One region of the Aquabacterium olei genome, then DNA from elsewhere that is predicted to be linked to it. Evidence: predicted binding sites of a transcription regulator. Region 1 holds the regulator's gene; each other region holds the start of a gene.

Region 1 (2,198 bases):
CCTCCTTGTTCACGGTCGGCATCGCCGTCAAGAACGTGGATCCGGTGCTGGACACATCCAAAGGCCAGGTGTCTTCCACGAACGAGTTGCCCGCGGTGAAGGCGCGCAACCATGCGGCTGAAGGCAGCACCCAGCCCGCGGAGCGCTGAGTGCGCCCCCGCCTGCGGGTAAATCCCGCAGGCAAGCCCGCCCGACTGGCGGAACATCAGGTCGTGTCCCTATTCCTGTGAGAGGAGTGCCGCATGACACAGCGTAGCTTGCACGCTGCCCAGATCCTCTGGCCCGCGTTCTTGGTCGCCGGGCTGCTGGAGATGCTGGTGTTTGCCTGGGTGGATCCCGGCATGCTGCAGATCGGCAGCTGGTATCCGGATGCCGACACCGTCTACAGCCTGACGTTCCTCGCCTTCTGGGCCTTGATTGCCCTGGCTACGGCGGCGTCGCACTGGCTGATGCGCCATGACGAGGTCGGGGCCAGACGGATCGAGCGGCGCGTTCGGCGGTCTCGCCATGGGCACGCTGCAGCGCGTCCCTGACTTCTGCTGCTTCGCCCCGCCGAAAGTAAAAACCCGCCAGCGGCGGGTTTATTCAAAGGCACATCAGGGATGCGGAATCAGCACCGCACGCTGTTGACCAGTGCGCGCAGGCCTGCTTCGTCGGTGATGCGGATGTCGCGCTGCTTGACCTCAAGCAGGCCTTCGTCCTGAAACTTCGAGAACGTGCGGCTCACGGTTTCGAGCTTGAGGCCCAAGTAGCTGCCAATCTCTTCCCGCGTCATGCGGAGCACCAGCGCCGAGGCTGAAAAACCACGCGCATGCAGGCGCTGCGTCAGGTTGAGCAGGAAGGCGGCCAGCCGCTCTTCGGCGCGCATGCTGCCCAGCAGCAGCATGACGCCGTGGTCACGCACGATTTCGCGGCTCATGATCTTGTGGAACTGGTGCTGCAGATCCGAGAACTCGCGCGACAGGTCTTCCAGCTGCGCATACGGGATCACGCAGACCTGAGAATCTTCCAGCGCAATGGCGTCACAGGCATGGCGGTCGGTGCTGATACCGTCCAGGCCCAGCAACTCGCCGGCCATCTGGAAGCCGGTGACCTGATCGCGCCCATCCTCGGAGGAGATGCGGGTCTTGAAAAAGCCGGTGCGCACCGCATAGACCGATCGGAAGGCATCGCCCGTGTGGAACAACGCGTCGCCCCGCTTGACGGTCTTGCGCGTGGCCACGAGCGAGTCCAGATGGCTCAGCTGCGGCTGGCTGAGCCCCACAGGGAGGCACAGCTCACGCAGATTGCAGCTGGAGCAGGCAACTTTGAATGCTTCGTATTTCATTGCACACGACGAACCGTTGGTGGAGCCCTTGCTCGAAGAGCGGCATGCGTCGGTGTTGCTCTGGTCCAGGACGGGGATGGTGTTATTCAACATGAGGAACCTCAAGGTCTTCCTGATTGTTGCCCGATCCCCGGACTCGAGGTTGAGGCAGATCAACCCGCAGCACTGCCAGTTTGGCACAGACTCCGTATATGAGCGACCAGGCCATGATAACCATTCAACCCGCCCCCATCATCTCGAGCGAGGTGCTGACTCGACTTGACGTGTCCGGACCACGCTACACCTCGTACCCGACGGCCGATCGGTTTGTGGAGGCCTTCGGGCCGACCCAGCACCGCCAGGCGCTCGTCCAGCGCAGCGAAGGGGCGGGGGCCATGGCGGGCGGTGCCGTGCCGCTGTCGCTGTATGTCCACATCCCGTTCTGCGAGTCGGTCTGCTACTACTGCGCCTGCAACAAAGTGATCACGCGCCACCATGGTCGGGCCACCGAGTACCTGGAAGCGCTTCGCTCCGAGGTTCAATTGGTGATCAACCAGATTGGCCGCGGTCAGGCCGTGTCGCAGTTGCACCTGGGTGGCGGCAGCCCCACCTTCCTCAGCGATGACGAGCTGGAAGGCCTGCTCACCATGCTGCAGGACGCCTTCCGTTTCGTGCCGGGCGGCGAGTACGCCATCGAAGTCGACCCTCGCACCGTGGATGCCGCGCGACTCAAGCGCCTGGCGGCCATGGGTTTCAACCGCTTGAGCCTTGGTGTTCAGGACTTCGATCCGCTGGTTCAGCAGGCCATCCACCGGGTCCAGCCCTATGAAATGGTGGCCGAGCTGATGAAAGCGGCCCGCGCCGAGGGATTCGATTCCATCAACATGGATCT
Region 2 (2,198 bases), on a different replicon from region 1:
CCTTTGCGACGATGGAGCGGGCCGTCGAAGAACTCTGGGCCAGCGGGAGCGTGACGCTGCTGGCCGAGACCATGGCCCTGATCGACGACATCCGCGCAGAAGAAGTGCGGGACGTCTTTGTGCGGATGCTCGCCCATCCCCCGGCGCTGTCGATCACCGGCAAGGGCGTCAGCGCCAAGTCTGCGCGGCACCTGGCGGGCTGTCTGGCCGCCAGCGTCCTTCAGAAACCGTAGGCGAGTTCGAAGTCTTTCATCATGGACAAACTCTTGCTGCAGCAGCAGGTGCTGGAACGGCTCGCCGACGACTTGCTTCAGGTCGAACAGGCAGCGCGGACGGCCCATGAAACGGCGACGCACGAAGAGAACATCGCCGAGAACAAGTACGACACCTTGGGGCTCGAGGCCGCCTACCTGGCCACCGGCCAGGCCCGTCGCGCCGAGGCCATCCGCCAGGCGATCGCCCATTGGCGCCAGTTCCGTCCGCGCCCCTACGATGCCAGCCAAGGCATCCAGCTTGGCGCGTTGGTGTGTCTGGTCGACGCCGACGACAAGCAGCAACACCTCTTTCTCGGCCCGGATGGGGGCAGCATGCAGCTGGTCAGCGGTGCGCAGCTCGTTCAGGTCATCAGCGGCGCATCCCCTCTGGGCAGCGCCATGCTGGGCAAGTGCGAGGGGGACGAAGTGTCGCTCGAGGTGGCTCAGATCCGACAGCAGTTCGAGGTGCTGCGGGTTGATTGACGGTCTACCGAGACCGCGGTCACCTTGCGGCCTCGCTCGGTGATCCGCCGCCCGCGTTTGACGCCCGTCAAAACCCTCTTGTTCAGAGGTCAGAACACTACCGATAGCGTTCCGGGGTGGTCCCGGACACTAGATGTAGTGGAGACGACATGACCGCGCCTGTGACCGCCGCGACCTCTTCCCGGGCCGAGATCCCGCCCCCAGACCGGCGGATCGCCGTGGATGTGGAGCGCTCGGTCAACGAATACCTCGATCGCCAGGACTGGCGCATCCACGCCAACGCCAACCAGGGCTATTCGCTGGGCGGGCTGATCCTCAACGTGTCGGGCAAGGTGATTGCGAACTACTGGCTCAGCCACGTGTACCCGGCCGAGATCGGGCAGGCCCACCGCGAGGCAGACGTCCACATCCATGACCTCGACATGCTCTCGGGCTACTGCGCCGGCTGGTCGCTGCGCACGCTGCTGCACGAGGGCCTCAATGGGGTGCCGGGCAAGGTCGAGGCCGGCCCGCCCAAGCACCTGTCGTCGGCGGTGGGCCAGATCGTCAACTTCCTGGGCACGCTGCAGAACGAATGGGCCGGGGCCCAGGCCTTCAGCTCCTTCGACACCTACCTCGCGCCCTTCATCCGCAAGGACGCACTCGACTATGCACAAGTGCGCCAGTGCATCCAGGAGCTGATCTACAACCTCAACGTGCCCTCGCGCTGGGGCACGCAGACGCCTTTCACCAACCTGACGTTCGACTGGACCTGCCCCGAAGACCTGCGCGAGCAGGTGCCCGTGATTGGTGGCGTCGAGATGCCGTTCAGCTATGGCGAGCTGCAGGCCGAGATGGACATGATCAACCAGGCCTACATCGACGTGATGATGACGGGCGATGCCAAGGGCCGGGCGTTCACCTTTCCCATCCCCACCTACAACATCACCAAGGATTTCAACTGGGACCATCCGAACACGCAGCGGCTGTTCGAGATGACGGCCAAGTACGGCCTGCCTTACTTCCAGAACTTCCTCAACTCCGAATTGCAGCCGCACATGATCCGCTCGATGTGCTGCCGCCTGCAGCTGGATCTGCGCGAGCTGCTCAAGCGCGGCAACGGGCTGTTCGGGTCGGCCGAGCAGACGGGATCGCTCGGTGTGGTCACGCTCAACTGCGCGCGGCTGGGCTACCTGCATGCGGGCGACGAGGCCGCGCTGCTGGCCCGCACCGACGCGCTGCTCGATCTGGCCGGGCGCAGCCTGGAGATCAAGCGCAAGGTCATCCAGGAGCACATGGATGCCGGGCTCTTTCCCTACACCAAGCGCTACCTGGGCACGCTGCGCAACCACTTCTCGACCGTGGGCGTGAACGGCATCAACGAGATGATCCGCAACTTCACGGGCGATGCGCACGACATCACCACCCCGTGGGGCGAGGCCTTTGCGGTGCGCTTCCTGGATCACATCCGCGCCTGCATCA
Region 3 (2,198 bases), 1.9 Mb from region 1:
AAGCGGAAGCTGAACCCGCGCGCGGGGTTGTCGATCTGCGGCGACGACACGCCGATGTCCATCAGCAGGCCGGCCACCGGACCGAGGCCCTGCTGCGCCACCACCTCGGCCCACGACGAGAACGGCGCGTGCACGATGGTGAAGCGGGGGTCGGTGATGGCGTCCGGCCCCTGGGTGGCGTGGGCGATGGCGTCCAGGTCGCGGTCCAGCGCCAGCAGCCGGGCCTGCGGGCCCAGCTTCGACAGCAGCAGACGCGAGTGGCCGCCACGGCCGAAGGTGGCATCCACATAGACGCCCTCCGGCTGCGGGCCGGTCTCGGCATCCCAAAGGCCTTCAACCGCCTCGTGCAGCAGCACGGTGCGGTGCGTCCAGGTGGCGCTCCCCGTGGTCATGGCGGCGGTCAGAAGGTGAAGTCCTGGAGCGCATCGGGCATGGGCTGGGCCATGACCTCGGCTTCATGCGCGGCGTAGCGGTCCGCATCCCACAGCTCGAAGTGGCTGCCCATGCCCAGCAGCATCACATCCTTCGTGATGCCGGCGGCGGCACGCAGCTCGGGTGAGATCAGCACGCGCGCGGCGCTGTCGACCTCGACGTCCATGGCGTTGCCCAGAAAGATCCGCTTCCAGCCCGCCGCCGACATGGGCAGCGCGGCGACCTTGTCGCGGAAGGCCTCCCACGCCGGACGCGGGAAGACCATCAGACAGCCGTCGGGGTTCTTGGTGATGGTGAGCTGGCCGCTGCACAGGGCGGACAGGGCGTCACGATGGCGCGCAGGGACGGCCATCCGCCCCTTCGCGTCCAGCGACAACGCTGAAGCCCCCTGAAAGACCACATTCACCACAAAACCCCACAAAAGTGCACTTCATCCCACTTTACTCGATCCACACCCCTGGAACAAGGGATGAAACAAAAAAAACGCCAATGAAATCAAAGACTTACGCGTGTTTTTCGGACGCCGGGTCGAAAAAAAAGTCCTTCAAAATCAAGGACATGCAAATTGGTCTGCAAGCGCTGGATGAGCAATTGCCCCTCGCAGGGGTGTGCTCCCCGGGTTCGGCGGTCCGCCCCCGACGTGAGCGGGTCCGGCAACATCGGTTCAGCCTGATGCGGATCAAGCCCCGTGAATTGCGAATGGTTCGCATTTGAACCTAGAATGGGCCATGACCGTCGCCCACGCCCCCCACCTCGGCCGCATGCCTGCCCCCTCGGCGCACCCCGACACGGGTCTCACGCTGGACCAGTTGCCGGTCCGCACGGTGGCCACCATCCGCGAGGTGCACTGTGCGCGGCACGACGGGGGCGCACTCAAGCGCCGGCTCATGGAACTGGGTTTCGTGCCGGGTGAGCGGGTGCAGGTCCTGCGCCGCGTCTTTGCCGGGCGCGGCCCGCTGGCGGTGCGCGTGGGCACCAGTACCTTCGCCATGCGCCGCCTCGAATCCTCCCTCATCGAGGTCGTGTCCGCCTGACGCGGCGCCCTCACCGATCCCCTCAGCGCGCAGTACGCAGGAGCTTCATTCATGGCGGCAGCGGCCCCCACCGCGTCCCCGACCCCGCTCATCGCCCTGGTCGGCAACCCCAACTGCGGCAAGACCGCGCTGTTCAACCGCCTCACCGGCGCGCGCCAGAAGGTCGGCAACTACGCCGGTGTGACGGTCGAGCGCAAGGAAGGCCAGTTCATCTCGCCCCGGGGCCAGACCTGGCGCCTGCTCGACCTGCCCGGTGCCTACAGCCTGCTGGCCGCCACCCCCGATGAAGCCATCACCCGGGATGTGATCGCCGGCGTGCGCGAAGGCGAATCGGCCCCGGTGGGCCTGGTGTGCGTGGTCGATGCCACCAACCTGCGCCTGAACCTGCGCATGGTGCTCGAACTCCAGACCCTGGGCGTGCCCATGGTGCTGGTCATCAACATGATGGACGAGGCCACGCGCCGCGGCATCCGCATCGACACCGCCCGCCTGCAACAGGGCTTGGGCATCCCGGTGGTGGAGGCCGTGGCCGTGCGCGCCGGGGGCGAGCAGGCCCTGCTGAATCAGCTGGATGCACTGGACTGGGCCCGCCTGCAGCCGCCTGCCGCACCGCGCCCCATGGGCCGCATCGCCGAGACCCCGGTCGAGCAGACCCACCAGCGCGTCGGGCAGTTGCTGGCCGATTGCGTCCACACGCCGCCGCACGCCTCGCACTTCACCGCCACGCTCGAC
Region 4 (2,198 bases), 150 kb from region 1:
GCAGTCGCGCTGAATGCCATGGCTGCACAGCTTGGTCTGACGCGCAGGCAGTGGCTGGGCGCGACGCTGCTGATTCCGCTCTGTGGCGCCCGCGTGGCTTCGGCGCACAGCGCTGCCAGCCACGACAGCCGCACGATGATGGGCACCCGGGTCGACATCACCGTGCAGCACCACGATGCCGCCTTGCGTGAGAACGCGATGCAGGCAGCGTGGGCAGAGATGGGGCGCCTGGTGGGCAACCTCAGTCGTTACGAGCCCGACAGTGTGGTCGCTGTGCTGCAACGGCATGCCGGTCGCACGCCAGTCCGCATCACGCCCGACGTGATGCATGTGCTGAACGAAGCCCGGTCGCTGTCCCGCGTCAGTGGCGGGGCCTTCGACATCACGGTGGGGGCGTACGCCGGCTGGCGCTTCGACGCAGCGCAGGCCGCCATGCCGACGCGTGCGGAGCTCGCGCAAGCGCGCTCGCTGGTCGACCACCGCGACGTGGTGCTCGACACCGACCATGGCACGGCCTTCCTGCGTCGGCCGCACATGCTGCTCGACCTTGGCGGCATCGCCAAGTTGCCCATCCTCCAGGCCGGCATGACCGTGCTGCGCCTGCACGGTGTGCAGAACGCGCAGATCAACGGCGGAGGGGATGTGATCACCGCCGGGCGGTGGCAGGGGCGTGACTGGCGTGTGGGCATCCGGGACGCGCACGCGCCCGAGCGAATCGCCGGTGTGGTCACGCTGCGCGACGGCGTGGTGGTCTCATCGGGGGACTACGAGCGGTGCTTCGAGCGTGGCGGGCAGCGCTATCACCACATCCTCGATGCCCGAACCGGCATGCCGACACAAGGGCCGCACGGCGTGGTTCTGGTGGCCCGCGATGGGGCTGCCGTCAATGGCCGTGGCGCGGCCCTCATGGCGGCCAACCCGGCACAACGTGCGGCAATCCTGCGCGACCTTCAGGGCCGGGCAGACGTCCTGATGTTCGAGCGCAATCGCACACGCTGGCACACCGCCGGCATGGCGCGGTGGCTCAACGCCTGATCCAGCGCACGTTCTCAGTGCTCGCCCTGCGCCTTGGGGGCCAGGGCCTCGCCTTCCTGCGGCGGTGACCATGTGTCCCAGTCCGGCCCGAACAGCTCCGCCGGATGGGCCGTGCGATCCGAGCCATTCCCGCAGGCCATCGAGCCCGCAGGGCAGTATCTGTCGCAGCCCCAGCACACTCGCTCGGGGTGGGGGGGATTGATGGGAAAGCGTTTGCGCACGTCCTCAGTGTCCCGCTCCATCGGGCAGCATGGTTTTGATGCGCGTCAGCCTCGGACCCTTCACGGCATAGGGGTGTCAGCCCTTTTTTGAACATGCATGCATAATGCATCTTCAAGAAAGGATCCCTCACGATGTTGCCAGAGACCACCCGAACCCTCGTCAAGGCCACCGCCCCCGTGCTCCAGGAGCACGGGGTGGCCCTCACCACCCACTTCTATGCGCGCATGTTCCAGCACAACCCTGAACTGCGCGAGGTGTTCAACCAGGGGCACCAGCGCAATGGGGCGCAACAGCAGGCGCTGGCCATGGCCGTGGCCGCCTATGCCCAGCACATCGACAACCCCGGTGTGCTGGTGCCTGTGCTCGAGCGGGTGGCGGCCAAGCACGTCAGCCTCGGCATCCGGAGCGAGCACTACGCCATCGTGGGCCGCCATCTGCTGGCATCCATCGCCGAAGTGCTCGGCGAGGCGGCCACCCCGGAACTGATCGACGCCTGGGCCGCGGCTTACGGCCAGCTGGCCGACATGATGGTCGGCATGGAGCGTGCGCTGTACGACGAATCGGCCACGCGCGAGGGCGGCTGGACCGGGTGGCGAACCTTCCGCATCCGTCGCAAGCAGCCGGAAAGCGAAGAGATCACCTCGTTCGAACTGGCGCCGGCCGACGGCGGCAAGGTCCCGCACTACCGCGCGGGGCAGTACGTTTCCGTTCGCGTCGTGGTGCCCGAGCTGGGTTATCGCCAGCCGCGCCAGTACAGCCTGTCGTGCGCCCCCGGGCAAGACCACCTGCGCATCTCGGTCAAGCGTGAACGCGATCCGGCGCAGCAAGCCGAAGGCATGGTGTCCAACTTCCTGCACGGGCAAGTCAAAGAGGGAGATCTGATCGAGGTCGCGCCGCCAGTCGGCGATTTCTACCTGCACGAAGACCGCGACAGCCCGGTG

What was found. Region 1 encodes FNR, which switches genes on or off when oxygen is low (the NO sensors DNR and NnrR bind a similar motif). Its sites were predicted from a motif close to TTGATNNNNATCAA; they were not measured.
Region 2: DEH84_RS18345 (ribonucleoside triphosphate reductase) is a predicted target of FNR. The motif match lies at 795-808, and genes of this name have one in related genera.
Region 3: DEH84_RS15460 (FeoA family protein) is a predicted target of FNR. The motif match lies at 1,102-1,115, and genes of this name have one in related genera.
Region 4: DEH84_RS05890 (DUF3079 domain-containing protein) is a predicted target of FNR. The motif match lies at 1,292-1,305, and genes of this name have one in related genera.

What each region holds. Positions count from the first base shown of each region.
Region 1 covers NZ_CP029210.1:1,461,093-1,463,290, forward strand. Annotated here, with positions in the region: gene DEH84_RS06530 (nitrogen fixation protein FixH) at 1-149, shown strand, start outside; gene DEH84_RS06535 (hypothetical protein) at 243-533, shown strand; gene fnr (fumarate/nitrate reduction transcriptional regulator Fnr) at 611-1,327, opposite strand; gene hemN (oxygen-independent coproporphyrinogen III oxidase) at 1,534-2,198, shown strand, end outside.
Region 2 covers NZ_CP029211.1:220,902-223,099, reverse strand. Annotated here, with positions in the region: gene DEH84_RS18355 (M16 family metallopeptidase) at 1-233, shown strand, start outside; gene DEH84_RS18350 (GreA/GreB family elongation factor) at 255-737, shown strand; gene DEH84_RS18345 (ribonucleoside triphosphate reductase) at 887-2,198, shown strand, end outside.
Region 3 covers NZ_CP029210.1:3,428,533-3,430,730, forward strand. Annotated here, with positions in the region: gene rsmH (16S rRNA (cytosine(1402)-N(4))-methyltransferase RsmH) at 1-392, opposite strand, end outside; gene DEH84_RS15455 (division/cell wall cluster transcriptional repressor MraZ) at 401-784, opposite strand; gene DEH84_RS15460 (FeoA family protein) at 1,161-1,466, shown strand; gene feoB (ferrous iron transport protein B) at 1,518-2,198, shown strand, end outside.
Region 4 covers NZ_CP029210.1:1,315,591-1,317,788, forward strand. Annotated here, with positions in the region: gene DEH84_RS05880 (c-type cytochrome) at 1-13, shown strand, start outside; gene DEH84_RS05885 (FAD:protein FMN transferase) at 19-1,035, shown strand; gene DEH84_RS05890 (DUF3079 domain-containing protein) at 1,050-1,277, opposite strand; gene hmpA (NO-inducible flavohemoprotein) at 1,389-2,198, shown strand, end outside.